3 regions of the Exiguobacterium sp. s70 genome follow, and region 1 is predicted to be linked to each of the others. Evidence: a T-box and tRNA genes for the amino acid it is inferred to sense, from the RefSeq annotation. Region 1 holds a T-box; the other regions hold tRNA genes.
What was found. The T-box of region 1 lies ahead of argS (arginine--tRNA ligase). A T-box ahead of a tRNA ligase gene usually reads a tRNA of that ligase, here a tRNA-Arg.
Positions count from the first base shown of each region.

Region 2: it encodes a tRNA-Arg, which carries the amino acid that the T-box ahead of argS (arginine--tRNA ligase) is inferred to sense. The anticodon was not compared.
Region 3: it encodes a tRNA-Arg, which carries the amino acid that the T-box ahead of argS (arginine--tRNA ligase) is inferred to sense. The anticodon was not compared.

Region 1 covers NZ_JACSLV010000003.1:40,728-46,743, reverse strand. The annotation lists gene KNP84_RS08650 (TVP38/TMEM64 family protein) at 1-639, shown strand, start outside; gene KNP84_RS08645 (Na+/H+ antiporter NhaC family protein) at 667-1,968, opposite strand; SAM riboswitch class I at 2,021-2,116, opposite strand; gene KNP84_RS08640 (GGDEF domain-containing protein) at 2,213-3,892, opposite strand; T-box leader at 4,047-4,259, shown strand; gene argS (arginine--tRNA ligase) at 4,312-5,994, shown strand.
Region 2 covers NZ_JACSLV010000002.1:193,224-199,239, forward strand. The annotation lists gene KNP84_RS05660 (phosphocarrier protein HPr) at 1-7, shown strand, start outside; gene racE (glutamate racemase) at 124-930, shown strand; gene rph (ribonuclease PH) at 923-1,672, shown strand; gene KNP84_RS05675 (XTP/dITP diphosphatase) at 1,669-2,259, shown strand; gene KNP84_RS05680 (metallophosphoesterase family protein) at 2,265-2,777, shown strand; tRNA gene KNP84_RS05685 (tRNA-Arg) at 2,837-2,910, shown strand; gene KNP84_RS05690 (hypothetical protein) at 3,033-3,938, shown strand; gene tig (trigger factor) at 4,027-5,319, shown strand; gene clpX (ATP-dependent protease ATP-binding subunit ClpX) at 5,530-6,016, shown strand, end outside.
Region 3 covers NZ_JACSLV010000001.1:393,501-399,516, forward strand. The annotation lists gene KNP84_RS01970 (sugar-binding transcriptional regulator) at 1-451, opposite strand, end outside; gene KNP84_RS01975 (glutaredoxin family protein) at 561-818, opposite strand; gene KNP84_RS01980 (RNA polymerase factor sigma-54) at 820-1,962, opposite strand; tRNA gene KNP84_RS01985 (tRNA-Arg) at 2,086-2,158, shown strand; gene clpP (ATP-dependent Clp endopeptidase proteolytic subunit ClpP) at 2,313-2,888, shown strand; gene KNP84_RS01995 (MerR family transcriptional regulator) at 2,931-3,626, opposite strand; gene KNP84_RS02000 (hypothetical protein) at 3,684-4,124, opposite strand; gene KNP84_RS02005 (DUF2179 domain-containing protein) at 4,188-4,703, opposite strand; gene KNP84_RS02010 (hypothetical protein) at 4,799-5,035, opposite strand; gene whiA (DNA-binding protein WhiA) at 5,123-6,016, opposite strand, start outside.

The sequences.
Region 1 (6,016 bases):
ACATCACTCCAACAATATATTTTAAACTTGATTGAATGGCTACAAGGACTTCCGGGCGGACCTTGGGCAGGACTCGGGGCACCTTTCCTGGAAGCCATCTTTCCATTTCTCCCGCTCGTCCTCATCATCTCGGCGAACGCAGCAACGTACGGTTTTTGGCTCGGGACGTTATTGTCGTGGGTCGGAAGCTTGCTCGGGACGATTCTTGTGTTTGCAGCTGTTCGCTACGTCTTTCGAAAGCCGATGACGCGATGGCTCGAGAGGCATAAACAAGGCGTCTATTGGCTCGAACGCATCAATCATATGAGTCCGGTCTCGCTCGGGTTTCTTTACTCGCTCCCGTTCATTCCGGTCAGTTTGATTACGTATTTACTCGCCCTCATCCAAATGCCGCTCCGGACGTTCATTATGGCGGCCGGGTTTGGGAAGTTGCTCGTCGTCTTGATTTTCTCTGTCATCGGTGACCAGTGGGAAGAGTTTATTCAAAGCCCGTTCCGATTATCGATGCTCGTCCTGTTGCTGTTCGTTTTGTGGGTAATCAGCCGCGGACTCGAAGAACTGCTCAAACGGCGTGCCTTCAGAAAACGTAACGAGCAGCTGAAACGTGAACTTGAAGCGAAACGACAAACGACCTTGTGAAGCGACTGCTTCACAAGGTCGTTTTCGTTAAGCGCGTTTTTTGAAACGCGGGAAGTTGAAGGCGATGGCCAATCCTCCGCAAATGAACAACAAGAACGGATAGAACATATACGGCACGAGCGCCGGCGACGCTGTGTTCGTCAGTTCGGCCGCAATGAGAAGCTGTGCCCCGTAAGGCAACAGACCTTGGACCCCACACGAGAAGATATCGAGTACACTCGCAGACTTTTTACGTTCGATGTCATAATCGTCGGCGATGTTCGCGGCGAGCGGACCAGCCACGAGAATCGAAATCGTGTTGTTCGCCGTCGCGACGTTTGTCGCACTGACGAGCCCGGCGATGCTCCACTCCGCGCCGGCCCGTCTTTTAATTCGGGACGTGAGCGCGTCACGCAAGTACGTGAGTCCGCCGTTGTGCGAGATGAGTCCGACGAGCCCACCCATGAGCAATGTCAGGAGTGAAATCTCGGCCATGCCCATCATGCCGTCCGCCATGGCGGTGACGTACGTGGTGACGGCTAGACTGCCATCCAATAGACCGATGATGCCGGTCAGGGCGATGCCGCCGAGCAAGACAAGGATGACGTTCATTCCCGTCAAAGCGAGCACGATAACCGCTAGATACGGAATCAACTTATACCATTCAAACGCCGCCGGCTCGATGGTCGATTCTCCGCTCGATAGGGCAGCGAGTAAAATCGTTGTGATGACGGCTGCCGGCAAGACGATCCAAAAGTTGGTCCGGAACTTGTCGCGCATGTTCGTCCGCTGGGTGCGGACGGCTGCGATCGTCGTGTCTGAAATGAACGACAAGTTATCCCCGAACATGGCACCCCCGACGACGGCTGCCGCCGCGATAGCGATATTGACGCCGCTCTCCTCATGGATGCCGAGAGCGATCGGAGCCAGTGCGGCAATCGTCCCGGTCGATGTACCCATCGCCATCGAGATGAAGGCTGCGATGACGAATAGGCCGCTCAATAGGAGCGAGGGCGGTAGTAACGTCAATGCCGCATTGACGGTCGCGTCAATCGCACCGATTGCTTCGGCGACGCTTGAAAACGCACCGGCGAGCAAGAAGATGAACACCATGATGAGGATGCTCGGGTTCCCGGCACCTTGGGCGACGCGTTCGACCGTCTGGGTGACGCTCCCTTTCGTCATCATCGCCGCGACGATGACGGCAATCAAGGCCGCGATCAAGACGGGGAATTTATAAAAGTCGTCATAGTAGATGCCTGCCCCGATAAAGAAGACGAGGAAGACGAGTAAGGGCAAGAGCGCCCATTTGTTAGCTGTTGGTTGTTCCAATCGATTCACCTCATTCATAAAAATAAAAAGAGAGCCTTCTGAAAAAAGGCTCTCTCGACAAGAAACACTTTTTTCATCTTTCGAGCAGACCGCTCGCTGGATTTGGCACAGGTTACCCGCTGCCGAGACGTCATCGGGCCAGTCCCTCAGTCTCTCTTGATAAAAAAGTTGTGATATTTAGTTATAAGACACGTTCCCTAACGTACCTGTTTCAAATCTGCTTGTCAATAGCAAACCCCCACGCGATGAACGTGGGGGCGAGTCAGGTCGTTAAGAAATTATAATGGGCGACGCGGTTGCGACCGGCGTATTTCCCGCCGACGTAGAGCGCGCGGTCGGCGTTACGAATCGTATCGTCAAGACGTTTGTCGCCGAACGACTGAATCGTATCGACACCGATTGAAGCGGTGACGGGTATATCGATTCCGTCGACGTGGAACGGTTTGTTCTCGATTTGTTGGCGGATGCGCTCGGCGATCTCGACGGCGGCCTCAACATCACAACGGTTTAAGAGCAAGATGAACTCTTCACCGCCGTAACGGGCGGCAAAGTCTTCGGTGCGGAGCACTTGACGAATGCGGCGACCGAATTCTTGGAGCACACTGTCTCCGACTTGGTGACCGTGCGTGTCATTGATTTTTTTGAAGAAGTCGATATCGAGCATCGCGACGGAAATCGGATACATCGAGCCGTCCGAGATCTGTTGAATCCCGTATTCATAAAAAGCCCGCGCATTGGCAAGCAGCGTCAAGCTGTCCGTCCGGCTCTCGGTATAGAGGCGGTCGCGTTCATGACAACGACTGATCGTCCGATTGAACGACTTGAGCAGTTTGACAATCTCGCGTTGAATGATGGGCGGATAGCCATAGACGTGCTCGCCCGTCATCACAATCCACGTGCGGATTCCTTCGATTTCCTCGGAACGGACCGAGATGAAGCTATGATAGTCTTCATTAAATTCGTTCGACAGCGGGGCGTCCCATTCGAAGCGCATCTCGTACTCGACCGAGGCTTCGTTCGGATAGGTTGCATCGAGTAATTCAAAGACGACATGGCGATCGATCGGCTGGCGCGTCTTCAAATCAAAGTAAAGTGTGCGATCAAACAGTTTGAACTCGACGTACCCTTCATCGTACTCGTTGAGTCGCTCACATTGACTGAGGAACACTTCGATGGCTTGTGCCTCGCTTTGCGATAGCGATACGGCTTCTTTTGCTTCATCATATTGTTCAATCAACGATTTGAAGGCGTCTTGTCGACCTTTTTGAATGATGAGTCGCTTAATAAAGAACGTGAGTGCGGCGGCGATACTGCTGACGACGAGCAAGTTCGTCTCTCGGAAGAGCGAGGCCGCCAAAATGAAGACGAGACTGACGATATACGTGTAAAACGCGATGCTTAAAAAGTCACGGACCGGGATGTCGACGCGGAACCACCAGCCGACTTGATACTTTTGGACGACCGTGTTCAAAATGATGGCAATAATCAAACCGGCAAGCGGAAGGAACGAGTCTTGGGAATAGAATCCGAGACCGGTCACACCACCAAGTGCCAAGTAGACACTGGCCGGGATGGCGATTTCCAAAAATGACGTGATGGCATTCCACGGATACGTAAAACGGAACCGTCGAAGCGCGACGCGCGGTTTCAAGTTGACGAACTGGAAGACGAGTAGTCCAATCTGATTGACGAACAGCGCTGTCTCAAAATCAAAGAATAAAAAAATAATTAAGACGATACTTTCTGAAAAGGTAAAGTAGACGCCTTTCCGTTCAATGGAGTCCATTTGAAAAATAATGACGAGCAACGCGATCAAGATGAACGGTAACGGCTCGATGGCCGGCATGTTCAATACGCCTGTAGCGAACAAGATGAGCGTCAAACCGAATAGCATACTCCAAATACTCCAACCAAGGACGGACATCTTGCGGAAATGGTTCATGGTTCCCTCCTATGTGGGAAAAATTCAATTATGTATGGTAGGAGATTCGGCACAATCACGCCTGAGTCCTGCCTATCCATCATAATGGCGGAATTCTAGCATTGAGTCTATATGAAATATCCTCTATAATGAAATTGCTTTTCAACCACATAGACGAAAGTCGATGAAAAAGAGAGTAACGATCGTTCCGTCAACAAAGCGACCTAGGGATTGGTGAGAGCCTAGGCTGACAAACATCGCGAAACGCACTTTTGAGATGCTATCCGAACTTGAGTAGGCGTAGCCGGGGGACCCCCGTTATCACCGATAAAGCGGTCTGCGTCAAGCAGGCAAGAAGAGTGGTACCGCGGGCCATCCCGTCTCTTTGCATCTGTGCAAAGGGCGTTTTTTTTATGAACAAATGATAAGGAGGAATTAGAATGAGTTATGAACGCAAATATGCGGAAGCCTTGTCCCGTGTCATCGGGGACGAGTTGACGCTCGACCAGATTGAAGCATTGATTGAAAAACCGAAACATGAGGCACACGGGGACCTTGCTTTCCCGTGTTTCCAACTTGCGAAAGCCTATCGTAAAGCCCCGGTTATGATCGCGACGGATATCGCAAACGACTTGAACGACGAGTTGTTCACGAAAGTCGAGGCGGCCGGCCCGTATGTGAACGTCTTCTTGAGCCGTGACGTCGTCTCACAAGAAATCATCAACACGGTGCTCGATGAACAAGCGGACTATGCGACGCATGCGACACGCAACGAGACAATCGTCACCGATTTCTCGTCACCGAACATCGCCAAACCGTTCTCGATGGGACACCTTCGTTCAACGGTGATCGGGAATGCCATCAACCAAATCGCCCGTAAAAACGGCTATGACGTCGTCGGCATCAACCACCTCGGGGATTGGGGCACACAGTTCGGTAAACTGATGGTCGCCTATAAAAAATGGGGCGACGAGGAAGCGGTCCGGGCACATCCGATTGCTGAGCTCTTGAAGCTTTACGTCCATTTCCACGAAGAAGCGAAGACACAACCGGAACTTGAGGACGAAGGCCGTGCGTGGTTCAAGAAACTCGAAGACGGCAACGAGGAAGCGACTGAGCTTTGGACGTGGTTCCGCGAAGAATCACTCAAAGAGTTCCAAAAAGTATATGACCTCCTCGGTGTCGAATTCGACAGCTTTAACGGGGAAGCGTTCTATAACGACAAGATGGATCGTGTCGTCGCCATGCTCGAAGAGAAAAACCTTCTCGTCGAAAGTGAAGGGGCGATGGTCGTCTCACTCGAGGACGAGAACTTACCGCCATGCTTGATCAAAAAGAAAGACGGCGCGACGCTTTATGCGACACGCGACTTGGCAGCTGCCGTCTATCGTCATGAGACGTACAACTTCGTCCAGGCGAACTACGTCGTCGGCGGTGAGCAGGCGCTTCACTTCAAACAACTGTTCTCAGTCTTGCGCAAGCTCGGCTATGACTTCGTCGATGGCATGCATCACGTGCCGTTCGGCTTGATTTTGCAAGAAGGGAAGAAGATGTCGACACGTAAAGGTCGCATTGTCTTGCTCGAGGAAGTGCTCAAAGAAGCAATCGAGAAAGCACAAGCGAACATCGCTCAGAAGAACCCGGAACTTGCGAACGCGGACGACGTGGCACGCATGGTCGGTGTCGGCGCGGTCATCTTCCACGATTTGAAGAATGAACGCATCAACAACATCGAGTTCGACCTCGATAGCATGCTCAAATTCGAAGGTGAGACGGGCCCGTACGTGCAGTACACGAACGCGCGTGCGAACTCGCTCCTTCGTAAAGGCAACTATGACGGCTCGACGTTCACTGGCGCAAACGACGACCACACGTGGGGCGTCGTGACGATGCTCAACGCGTTCCCGCACGTCATCACACGTGCCCACGAACGCCGCGAACCATCGATCATTAGCCGTTACGTGCTCGATTTGGCGCAAGCATTCAACAAGTATTACGGTCATGTCCGTGTCCTTGAAGAAGATGCAGGCAAACAATCACGTCTCGCCCTCGTCAAAGCGGTGACGATCGTATTGACGGAAGGACTCCGTTTGATCGGTGTTCAAGCTCCAGAAGAAATGTAAGGACGACAAAAGGGACCCGTTT
Region 2 (6,016 bases), on a different contig from region 1:
TCAGTAATTGAGCGACGGACGAGGCGGCCAATCGGCTACCTCGTCTTTTTTGTTTGTCACGAGACCGTTTCTTTTTCAGAATCGGCTTTTTTGGTAAGATAGATGGGAATGGAAGTGATGATTATGAAACGAGCGATTGGAGTACTCGATTCAGGAGTTGGCGGCTTGACGGTGGTCAAAGAACTGATGCGCCAACTACCGAAAGAAGAAATAATCTATATCGGCGACACGGAACGGTGCCCGTATGGCCCACGCCCGCACGATGAGATTGAAGCCTATACGTGGGAACTGATTGAGTTCCTGTTAAGTAAGAACGTGAAGATGATTGTCATCGCCTGCAACACGGCGACAGCGGTCGTCTTGAAAGAGGCGCGCAAACGCCTCAATATCCCGGTCATCGGTGTCATCGACCCGGGTGCCCGCGCGGCCGTCAAAGGGACGCGCAATAAACATATCGGCGTCATCGGCACGAAGATGACGATTGAGAGCAACTCGTACGAGACGGCACTCCGGCACGTGGCCGGCGAGATTGATGTGTATTCGCTCGCCTGTCCGCCGTTCGTACCGCTCGTCGAAGCCGGTGAACTTGACGGGGAACGTGTCCGCGCCATCGTCGCTGAGACGATTCGCCCGCTCCAGTCTTCCGAGATGGACACGCTCATCCTCGGGTGCACGCATTATCCGCTGCTCGCTCCGGTCATTCAAGACGTCGTCGGACCGGACGTCCATTTGATTTCATCTGGTGACGAGACGGCGCTCGAAGTGGCGGCCATCCTTGATTTCAAAGAGCTTGAGAACGACCTCGACACGGTCCCGGCGCATCAGTTTTATGCGACGGGGGACGTCGTCATCTTTGACCGACTCGCGACAGAGTGGCTCGGTCAGCCCGTGAGAGCGGAGAAAGTAGAGGTGTCCGGTGTCGATGCGTAACGAACGAAACCATGACGAGCTCCGGCCCGTCGAAATCGTTCCCCATGTGAACAAGCATGCGGAAGGATCGGTCCTCATCTCGATCGGGGACACGAAAGTCATCTGTACGGCGACCGTCGAAGAACGTGTCCCGAACTTCTTGCGCGGCAAGAAGCAAGGTTGGATTAACGCCGAGTATGCCATGCTCCCACGCGCGACCGGCAACCGTACGGTCCGCGAATCGGTCCGAGGGAAGCAGTCGGGCCGGACGATGGAGATTCAGCGTTTGATTTCCCGCTCGCTCCGCTCGGTCGTCGATTTGGAACGACTCGGTGAACGGACGATTTGGATTGACTGTGACGTCATCCAAGCGGACGGTGGTACGCGCACGGCCTCGATTACGGGCGGCTTCTGTGCCCTCGTCCTCGCGGTCGATGCGCTCATCCGTCAAGGCAAGCTTGACGACACGCCGATTAAAGAAGGCGTCGCGGCCATCTCGGTCGGACGGACCGACGAATTGCTCCTTGACTTGAACTACGAAGAAGACGCCGCGGCCGAGGTCGACATGAACGTCGTCATGACGGCGAGCGGACGCTTCGTCGAAGTGCAAGGGACGGGGGAAGAAGCAACGTTCACGTTGCTCGAGATGAACGAGATGCTCCACATGGCCCAAAGCGGGATCGAGACGTTATTCAAAGCGGCCGAAGACGCGCTCGGCGCATCGTGGTGGTATGTCGGGGAACAATTGGAGGAGACCACATGAAACTCATCGTCGCAACACGCAATAAAGGAAAAGTCGTCGAAATCGAAGGGATGCTCACGCCGCTCGGCTTCGAGGTCGAATCGTTGCTTGACTATCCGGACGCACCTGAGACGGACGAGACGGGCACGACGTTCGAAGCGAACGCCGAGCTGAAGGCGACGGAGGCGGCCCGCTACTTCGGCCATGCTGTCCTCGCTGATGACTCGGGGCTTGAAGTCGACGCGCTCGATGGGGCACCGGGTGTCCATTCGGCCCGCTTCGCTGGACCTGAAAAATCGGATGAGGCGAACAACGCCCTCTTGCTCGAGAAGTTGAACGGGGCGACCGACCGGACGGCACGCTTCATCTGTGCCCTCTGTTTGGCCAAACCGTCCGGGGAGACGTTGACGGTACGCGGAACGATCGAAGGGACGATTGGGTATGCGCCGCACGGGGAGAACGGTTTCGGTTATGACCCGCTCTTCATCGTCCCGTCGCTCCATAAGACGGCAGCAGAACTTGAACGCGACGAAAAGGCGGCGGTCAGTCACCGCGGTCAAGCACTACGAAAGTTAGAGGCAGAAATCATTCCGTTCATGAAAGGGTGACCCGTATGCGTTTTCTCGTAGTCAGTGACAGTCACGGATTGACAGAAGAACTATCGATCATCTTTAATCGGCACGAACAAGAAATCGACGACGCGTATCATTGTGGTGACTCGCAACTCGCGCTCGTCGACGAGCACCTGCTCCCGTATCACACGGTGCGCGGCAATTGCGACTTCGGTGGCGACTTGCCGCTCGAGCGAATCGAGGAGACGGCTGAAGGCACGATTCTCATCGTCCACGGCCATCACCACGACGTGAAGTACGACTTGAACCGGTTGCGTTATCGGGCCGAAGAAGTCGGGGCGAACGTCGTGTTGTTCGGCCATTCGCACGTCGCCGGAGCGTTGATTGAGGACGGGGTTCTCTATGTGAACCCGGGCTCGATTCGGATGCCGCGCGGACGGAGTGACAAGACGTATGTACTGATGGATCTCGAGAACGGGCAGGCCAACGTCCGCTTTTATCGGTCTGAAGACGGTTCGGCCGTCGAGGATCTCGATGTGAGCGGAAAGCTGTGACGGAATGAAAAGAAGGAATTGACAGCAAACCATTTTTCTATTATAGTTTTCTTGTCAATGTCCCAATAGCTCAGCTGGATAGAGCAACGCCCTTCTAAGGCGTCGGTCGGGGGTTCGAATCCCTCTTGGGACACTTCCATTTAAAATAGAGATAGCCTCCACGGAGGTTGTCTCTTTTTTCGTTTTTCGGGGTATTGATTGACAACGAATCGATTCCTAACGGAAGATGGAGATGAATGGAAAGGGTGTGGAGAGATGGCAAAAGAGAAAGCGTACCCGTTTCCTGGGAACTGGTCGCGGCTTCAGAAGATGATTCAAGAGGCGGACACGGCCGGAGAACGGCAACGGGTCGAACCGATTCTGTGGGATTGGTATGAGGCAGTGCCCGGGGATCCCTTTGTTTTCATGGAACTATTCCAATGTCTGATGGAACGTCCGGAAGAACCGGAGACGCTTGAGAAACTCGAAGAACTCGTCACGACTCAGATGACGGTCGCAGAAGAACCTGCAGCCGGCGGGCTTCAAATCGCCCAGTATTACATCATGCGTGACCAACCGTTCGAGGCGGCCCATTGGATCAATCTCTATCTCGAATGGCAAGAGAAGACTGATCACGTCAACACACAAGCGCATCAAGTACTGCAAGTGTTGAAGTTGACCGAGTTCCCGGCCGCGATCGCCAAAGTGAAGCGAATCCTTCATCGAGGCGGAATCGGCGAACAGATTGAGACGCTTGAACACGTTCATTTCAATATCGACGACGTCCTCGACAACGTCTTGAAAGAGCTCCTCGTCGCGGAACGTCCAAAGTTGATGAAGTTGATCGTGCTCCAAAAAGCGTTCGACGAGTTGCCGGTCATCGAATGGACCGATCTCGGGATACGGCACCGATTGACGCAAGACGAGGCGACCGTGCATACGCAAGCGTGGGAAGCGATGACCAATCAATTACAGCGGGTCGTGTACGGTGATGAGATTGCGACACAACTGCTCATGAATTACATGTACACGCACTACCCGTTCACACCGCGAGAAGCGTCTGACGTGGAGGTGGCACTCGGACAGGCGAAAACGGCCATCTTGCAACACGAGGAAACTGACGGCCTAGCAGCGGAAATCCTCGAGGCGGACATGCGTTTCACCGAGGCGTTTCTAGACTAAATCCTTGTGTGCAGTCGCCGGATTTATGCTATAATACGGATTGTTGTACATTCTTGTACGTATAAACGAATTGTTGGAGGGACTTAGCATGACAGCAAAATGGGAAAAAACATCAGGTAGCCAAGGCGTACTCACGTACGAAGCACCTGCAGAAGCTTTTGATAAAGCAGTCGACGCCGCATTCAAAGATGTCGTCAAAACTTTGAACGTGCCTGGCTTCCGTAAAGGGAAATTGCCACGCCCAATGTTCAACAAAATGTACGGAGAAGAAGCGCTCTATCAAGATGCGCTCGATATCCTCTACCGTGACACAGTTCAAGGTGCGGTCGAAGAAGCTGGTTTCGAACCAATCGCTCTCGAAAACATCGATGTAGACGGCACGCTCGAAAAAGGCAAACCTGTAACGTTCAAAGTAACGTTCGTCGTTGAGCCAGAAGCTGAGCTTGGCGAATACAAAGGTCTCGAGTACGAAGCTGTTGAAACAACAGTCACTGACGAAGAAGTTGCAGCTGAACTTGACGCGCTTCAACAGCAAGGCGCAGAGCTTGCTGTTAAAGAAGGCGCAATCGAAAACGGCGATACAGCTGTCTTTGATTTCGCAGGTTTCGCTGACGGAGAGCAATTCGAAGGCGGCACAGCTGAAAACTACACGCTCGAAATCGGTTCAGGCCAATTCATCCCTGGATTCGAAGAGCAAATGGTCGGCTTGACGGCTGGCGAAGAAAAAGACGTTGAAGTAACATTCCCTGAAGAGTACCACGCTGACAACTTGGCGGGTAAACCAGCGACATTCAAAGTCAAACTTCACGAAGTCAAAGCGAAGCAAGTTCCTGAGCTCGACGACGAGTTCGCAAAAGACATCGACGAGTCAGTTTCATCACTCGACGAGTTGAAAGCAAAAATCCGTGAGCGTTTAGAAACTGCGAAGAAACAAGAAGCGGAAGGCACAATGCGCGACCAACTCGTCGAGCAAGCAACAGCTAACGCAACAATCGACGTACCTGCAGTACTCGTTGACCAAGAAGTAGATCGCATGGTTCAAGAGTTCGGCACACGTGTTTCTTCACAAGGAATCGACCTCGACATGTACTTCCAGCTTACTGGAACGACTGAAGAAGCGATGCGCGAAGAGATGAAAGAGCAAGCTGAAGAGCGCGTTAAAGCTCGTCTCGTCTTGAAAGCAATCGCTGAGAAAGAAGCGATCGAAGTGTCTGACGAAGATGCTGAGAAAGAACTCGAAGAAATGTCTAAACTTTACAACATCGCACCGGATCAACTCCGCACGATGCTCGCGCCACAAGGCGGAATCGAGACACTTAAAGGTGACCTCAAATTCCGTAAAGCGATCGACGTTCTCGTTGAAAACGGGAAAGCGAAGTAATCGGATGACAGAAGGACGGCTGCCTAGCAGTCGTCCTTTTTTTCGTCACGACACTTTGCATGTGTTTATCTTTGATGAAGTGATTTGTTCATGCTACAATTATTGCAACGCAGAGATGTAAATGTCTTTTCACGGTGCATGCGCACCTGGGAATACAAATAGGCGATTTATCGCACTTACATCCATTTTCATTTAGAAGGGGTGTACCGAATGTTCAAATTTAACGAGGAAAAGGGGCAACTCAAGTGCTCGTTTTGCGGAAAATCGCAAGAACAAGTCCGTAAATTAGTCGCCGGTCCTGGCGTATACATTTGTGACGAATGTATCGAACTTTGCAATGAAATCGTTGAGGAAGAGCTCGGTGTGGAGGAAGAAGTTGAATTTAAAGACATTCCAAAACCACAAGAGATTCGTAACATCCTAGACGATTATGTCATTGGTCAAGACCGCGCCAAACGTGCGCTTTCAGTAGCTGTCTATAACCACTATAAACGCATCAACGCCGGTGGCCGTTCTGATGATGTCGAACTTTCGAAGTCGAACATCGTCATGATTGGACCAACGGGTAGCGGTAAGACGCTTCTCGCTCAGACGATGGCTCGCGTCTTGAACGTCCCGTTCGCAATCGCGGACGCGACGAGCTTGACGGAAGCCGGTTACGTCGGGGAAGACGTCGAGAACATCTTGCTCAAGTTGA
Region 3 (6,016 bases), on a different contig from region 1:
CTGTGACCGCGATGATATTGTCGTCCGGTGCCAGTCGCGCTTTTAGTTGCGTGACGGCGGCCCGTCCGATATCTCGCTGGACCCAGAACGTCTCGTCGGAATCACCCGGTACGATGACGACTTGGCGAACGCCTAGTTTGCGCTCGAGTTCTCGTGCGACTTCCGAGATGCCTAGGATCTCTCCCATGACCTCGTGCAAGTCCCGGAGAACGTTTCTGCCCGATTCCGTAAGGGAAATACCTTGAGTAGCGACCATCAATAGACCTTGGTCTTTCAAAAAGTCGACTTCTCGTCTTAGGATTCGTTCCGTCAGCCCGAGGCTTGTGGCCAATGTCCTGCGGCCGATCGGCTGCATCAAACGGACATAATGTAAGATATCGTAACGATGTCGGAGCGTATCGAGCATGTCGGGAACGATTTGCTTCTGAACTTGAATCAGCTGCTGGATCATACTCATTCCCCCTCGACTTAAAGCATGGACAATTTTTGTCCCACTTTTATATTTGCGTCCCACCGCTACGACTTCATCTTATCAATCACCTTTCCGTCTTGCAACCCCTTCAAACGTTTTTTTTCGATGTAAGCGTATACTTAACAAAATCTTCAACTTTACTGTCATCGTATCGACCTTGACTAATGACACGCCCCTCGTGTAAGACGACAGGGATCTCAAACAAGTACTTCGCCTCAAGTTCTTCGTTGCCGGTGATGTCGATCTGCTCGAGCTCAAACGGATAGTCTTCCATGAGCCATTCGAGCATGACGAGTGCCTCCTCGCAAAGCGAACAGTTGGCACGGCGGTATAACGTCAGGACCATGTCAGTCCCCTCCTTTCCATAGTTGTCGTTCCCGCTCCCGCGAGTTTCCAAAACCGAGCGCCTCCCGATAGTTCGCCACGGTCCGTCGTGTCACCGTATAGCCGAGCCTTGCCAGCTCGCGCATGAGTGCGGCATCGCTCAGCGGCGACGTCTCTTGTTGAATCAGTTCGGCGAGCGCCTTCTTCACCATGAACGGCGATTGCCCGTGCGAGGCCCGGACGAAAAAGTGACGCCACGCCATCACGCCGCCTTCGGTCGTCACGTACTTGCCTTGAATCGCCCGGCCGACGGTCGACTCGTGCTTGCCGATTTGTTCGGCGACTTCTTTTCGCGTCAACGGGTGCAAGACGAGCTTCCCGTCCAACCAATCGCGTTGCCGTTCGGCGATGACGGCCCATACCAATCGAAGCGTCGCGTTCCGCATCTCGAGCGTCTCATTCCACCATTTCGCCTCGCGGTCGTCTCCGATCCGAGCCGCGTCGAGCGTCGGGCTGAACCATGTCGTCACGAGCTCTCCGTCATGACGGACGACTTCAAGTTCCGGGACGACGTGTTCGGTTCCTTCATATAATAATGGCGTCTTCGGGAGCGTTGCCACGATACGCGTCACTCGTTCGTACTCGGCAACCGAGATGTCGAGTCGTCCCGGGATGTCATCAAGGTTCGCGTCGAGCGCCTCGAACACGTCCAAGACGAGTGGGTCGTCATGTTCAATCGCATGCCGGTATTGGCAGTCGTGCTCATTCTTTGCCCCGATCCCTGTCGGTTCTAGAAACAAGAGCGCCTGGCGCGCCGCCTCAATGTCCGCCACATCGACCTCGAAACGATGGGCGAGCACGAAGTCGCTCTCCGGTAGTAGACCGCGATGGTCGAGCGCGAGGACGAGCCGTTTCTGGAGCGCACGCTGGGCCTCGGTCCCGCTCCCTTCCTCGATTTGCTCGAACAATCGCTCCTCGAACCCACTCGCCGTATCGGCCACCCATTCGACCGCACCGCTCCCCGTGGCGATGCATGGATTGCGTCGGGCCAACCGGCCGAGCTGAAAGGCGATCGCGGTCCGGTCCGCCTCGAGAATCGGCAGCCGCCGGACCATGTCCTGGGTCAACTGTTGTGTCTGAAGTTGTTGCTGTTCTTGCCGTTGCATCGGTCACACCCCTCTCGCTTCCTATTGTAGCGAACAGCGCGAAATCGTGCTCGAAAAAAAGTGAGACGAACAGGATTGCTTTTTTAAAAAAACAAATGTATAATAAATCGTGTCAGAGAACATGCACCCGTAGCTCAGGGGATAGAGCACTGGTTTCCGGTGCCAGGTGTCGGGAGTTCGAATCTCTCCGGGTGTATCATAGCAAGAGGCCAGGCAGCATATGCCTGGCCTCTTTTGTCGTTTTAGAATCATCAAACCGTGGAATAGGTCAAAAACGATGACTATCGTTTGACCAACATTGACTATAGCGGTATGATATGTTTACAACCTACATAAAGGAGGCAGATTCAATGTTAATTCCAACAGTTATCGAACAAACAGGTCGCGGGGAACGCGCGTACGATATTTACTCACGCTTGCTCAAGGACCGCATCATCTTGCTCGGAAGTGCAATCGACGACAACGTCGCAAACTCGATTGTCGCCCAGCTTCTCTTCCTTGCAGCCGAGGACCCAGATAAGGACATCTCACTTTACATCAACAGCCCGGGTGGTTCGATCACTTCCGGAATGGCGATTTATGACACGATGAACTTCATCAAGCCGAACGTGTCGACGATTTGTATCGGAATGGCCGCATCGATGGGTGCCTTCTTGCTTCAAGCCGGTGAACAAGGCAAACGCTTCGCGCTTCCAAACGCAGAGATCATGATTCACCAACCGCTCGGCGGTACGCAAGGTCAAGCATCGGATATCAAAATCCATGCCGAGCGCATCATCAAGATGCGTGAGAAATTAAACCAAATCATGGCCGACAACACTGGCCAGCCGCTTGAAGTCATCGAGCGCGACACAGAGCGCGACTACTTCATGTCAGCTGAACAAGCGAAAGACTACGGTCTCATCGACAAAGTCATGACGCGTTAATCCAAAAGTGCCTTTCCCGACTTCGGGAAAGGCACTTCTTTGTTATTGGACGGGCAACCAAATTTCAATCAAGTCGTCGGCTCCGTCTTGCCCATGAATATAGCGCTCAAAATCGAGTGCATCTCGCAACGTTACATCCGGCAATGCTAGAAGTTGATTATATGTCGTAGGGATGGCTGGAATTCCCCCTTCGACCGTGGCGACAAGATACCGTCCTGCCGACAGTTCAACCTGTCTTCCGTCTTCACCTGTCACAGGATTAGTCATCCCTGCTAAATAGGCTTCTTCTTTCGCTAAACAGACGCCATATGATTCGTCTGTTGTCAGCTCTGGTTGCAGTTTTTCCCAAACGAATGGGATTTTGGTGAGTTCGGATACATAGCCGTTTACGATTTTCGGTTGGTCCCACTTCTCATAACGTACTTTCATTGAATCTCCCCCTGTTTGCATCCATTTAATTTGTTGCTCAACTTGTCGCAACGCCTCGATTTCACGTTGGACCTCATCAAGTCTGCTGTCGAGTAACCCACTCACACTTTCTGCCGTTTGAATTTGTTCGAGCGAGATGCCCATTTGACGTAGTAATTTGATTTCGTTCAGGCGCCTTATTTCTTCCATCCCGTATAACCGATACTGATTGTCTAAACGAGTCGGTTGGACAAGTCCTTTCGCTTCATACCATTTGATTGCCTTAGTGGACAACCCCGTTAGATGGACCACTTTTCCGATTTGAATCATTGGCGTCCCCCCTTCTCGTTTATCATAAAGCCGCCCGTAGCGGACAGGTCAACATTTTTATTCCTTGACCTCGACACCGAACACATAGCGGCTATCGCCTTGCGGCCAATCCCCGCCCGTCTCGAATACATAAACGCCCGGCTCGTCTGGCACGACCGGTTCAGCCGGGACAAGTTCCCCATCGACGAGTTGATGGAACGAAGCGTTCGACGGCTCGGCGTGGAACTCGACATCAATCTCGGCACCCGCTTCGACCGGCACGAGCTGTAGGTCATCCGCTTCCGGCAGAGCGTGGTCCTCGCATACCGCCTCGCCCCCGTCCGACCAACAGAACGTCGACTGTTTCACTTCCGCGGTCACGGTTCCGACCCGGACCGTCGGGAGCGGTGGTTTCAGTGACGACTCCGAGTTCCAAAACGAGGTGGCATACAACGCCCCGCCGACCACGAGCAACCCAATCACAACAATCCATAATCCTTTTCGTCTCAACCCGCTCATCCCCTTTGTACGTCTATTCCCCGTTCCACGAAAAAAACGACCCACTTCCGTGAGTCGTCCTGTTCATTTCGGGCGTCGGAGCCCTTTCATCATATAGCCGCCTTTAAAGTCGATTGGATCGAAAGCGACGAGGAACGCCTTCGGTTCATACTCCTCGACCATCTGGCGCAAATCTTTCATCCGTGTCCGCGCTGCCAAGACATCGAGACGATAGCGGATGCCGTCACGTCCCTGCCCTTGGTAGTGTGTCACCCCGTAGCCGCTGTCGCGCATCTTCTGGATGAGCTCGGCCGGGAACTCTTGTGTGTGCACTTGAATCATATTGTAGCCGATCGCAAGTTTCCGCTCGACGTAACCGCCGACGAGAATCCCAAGTCCGAAGCCGACCGCATAGACGATCATCCCGAGTGTCGTCAAATCTTGGAACACGATGCCGAGCGCAAAGATATAGATGAGCGTCTCAAGCGTACCGAACAGCCCCGCAATCATCGTTTTTCCTTTGACGAGCATGATGGTACGAAGCGTCAGCACCGGTACATAGACGAGTTGTAATACTAGGATGAGCAAGATTTGCCCCATTGGAACGACCTCCATTCGAATTCAATACAACCACTATTTCAAATTTCAGGGCCGGATGCAACCAAAAAAGGCTGACCGGAGTCAGCCTTTCGCAATTATTTGTCTAAGTTATCAACGCTCGTGAGCAGTTCATAGTCTTTACGGATGACCTGATAGATGGCATTCGTGTCGCCTGACAATACTTCTTCGGCCCGCAATTGGTTGAGGAAGAGGCTTGTCGCGAACGTGACGAGGGCACTTTTCGGGATTCCGATTTGTTTCGCACGCTCCGTGATGACCTGGTCTAAGTCAGCGTCAATCGTGAGCGAGATTCTTTTCTTTGCATTCGACATAATCATGAAGCTCCTTTAAGTTACATTTCTAAAGTCCTATACACAATTGCTAATTATATAGGAAGAATGGTTTTGGCGCAACCAACGTCACGATGAGCTGATTTCTTCACCGTTGCGCACCTTGTCCGCAATCTGATCGATTTTACGAAGCCGGTGGTTGATTCCTGACTTCGAGATCGGTCCCGTTTCGAGCATCTCGCCAAGTTCTTGGAGCGAGACGTCTTGATGGGTGACCCGGAGCTCGGCAATCTCCCGGAGTTTGACCGGTAAGATTTCGAGTCCGACCGTGCGCTCGAGGAACTTGATGTTCTCGACTTGGCGGAGTGCCGCCCCGACGGTCTTGTTCAAGTTCGCCGTCTCACAGTTGACGAGCCGGTTAACGGAGTTCCGCATGTCCTTGATGATGCGCGCGTCCTCGAAGTCGAGCATGCCGCGCGTCGCCCCGACAAGTTTCAGAAAGTCCGAGATTTTCTCGCTCTCTTTAATGTAGAGAATATGCCCTTTCTTCCGCTCGAGCGTCTTCGCGTTCAAGCCGAAGCGGTTGGCGAGGTCCCGGAGCGCCTGGTTATGGTTCTCGTACAGGCTGTACACCTCGAGGTGATACGACGACGTCTTCGGATGATTGATTGACCCGCCGGCAAGGAACGACCCGCGCAAATAGGCCCGGGCGAGGTTCTCGTCGCGCGTCATATCCGAGTTGAGCGTCCGAATCATCTCGTAATTCTCCCCGAGAATCTCGAGGTCCTTCAACATCGTCTCGGCGCGTTGGGCGACCCGGACGATATAGACGTTGTTCTTCTTCAACCGCATTTTCTTCCGTACGAACAAATCGAGATGATGGTCGTACAGCCGTTTCATGAGGGAATAGATTCGGCGTGCGATGGCGGCGTTCTCGGTCGAGACGTCGAGCGTCATCCCCCGCCCTAAGGCGAGCGAGATGACCCCGTTCATCCGGACGAGCGCGGACAGTTCCGCTTTCGC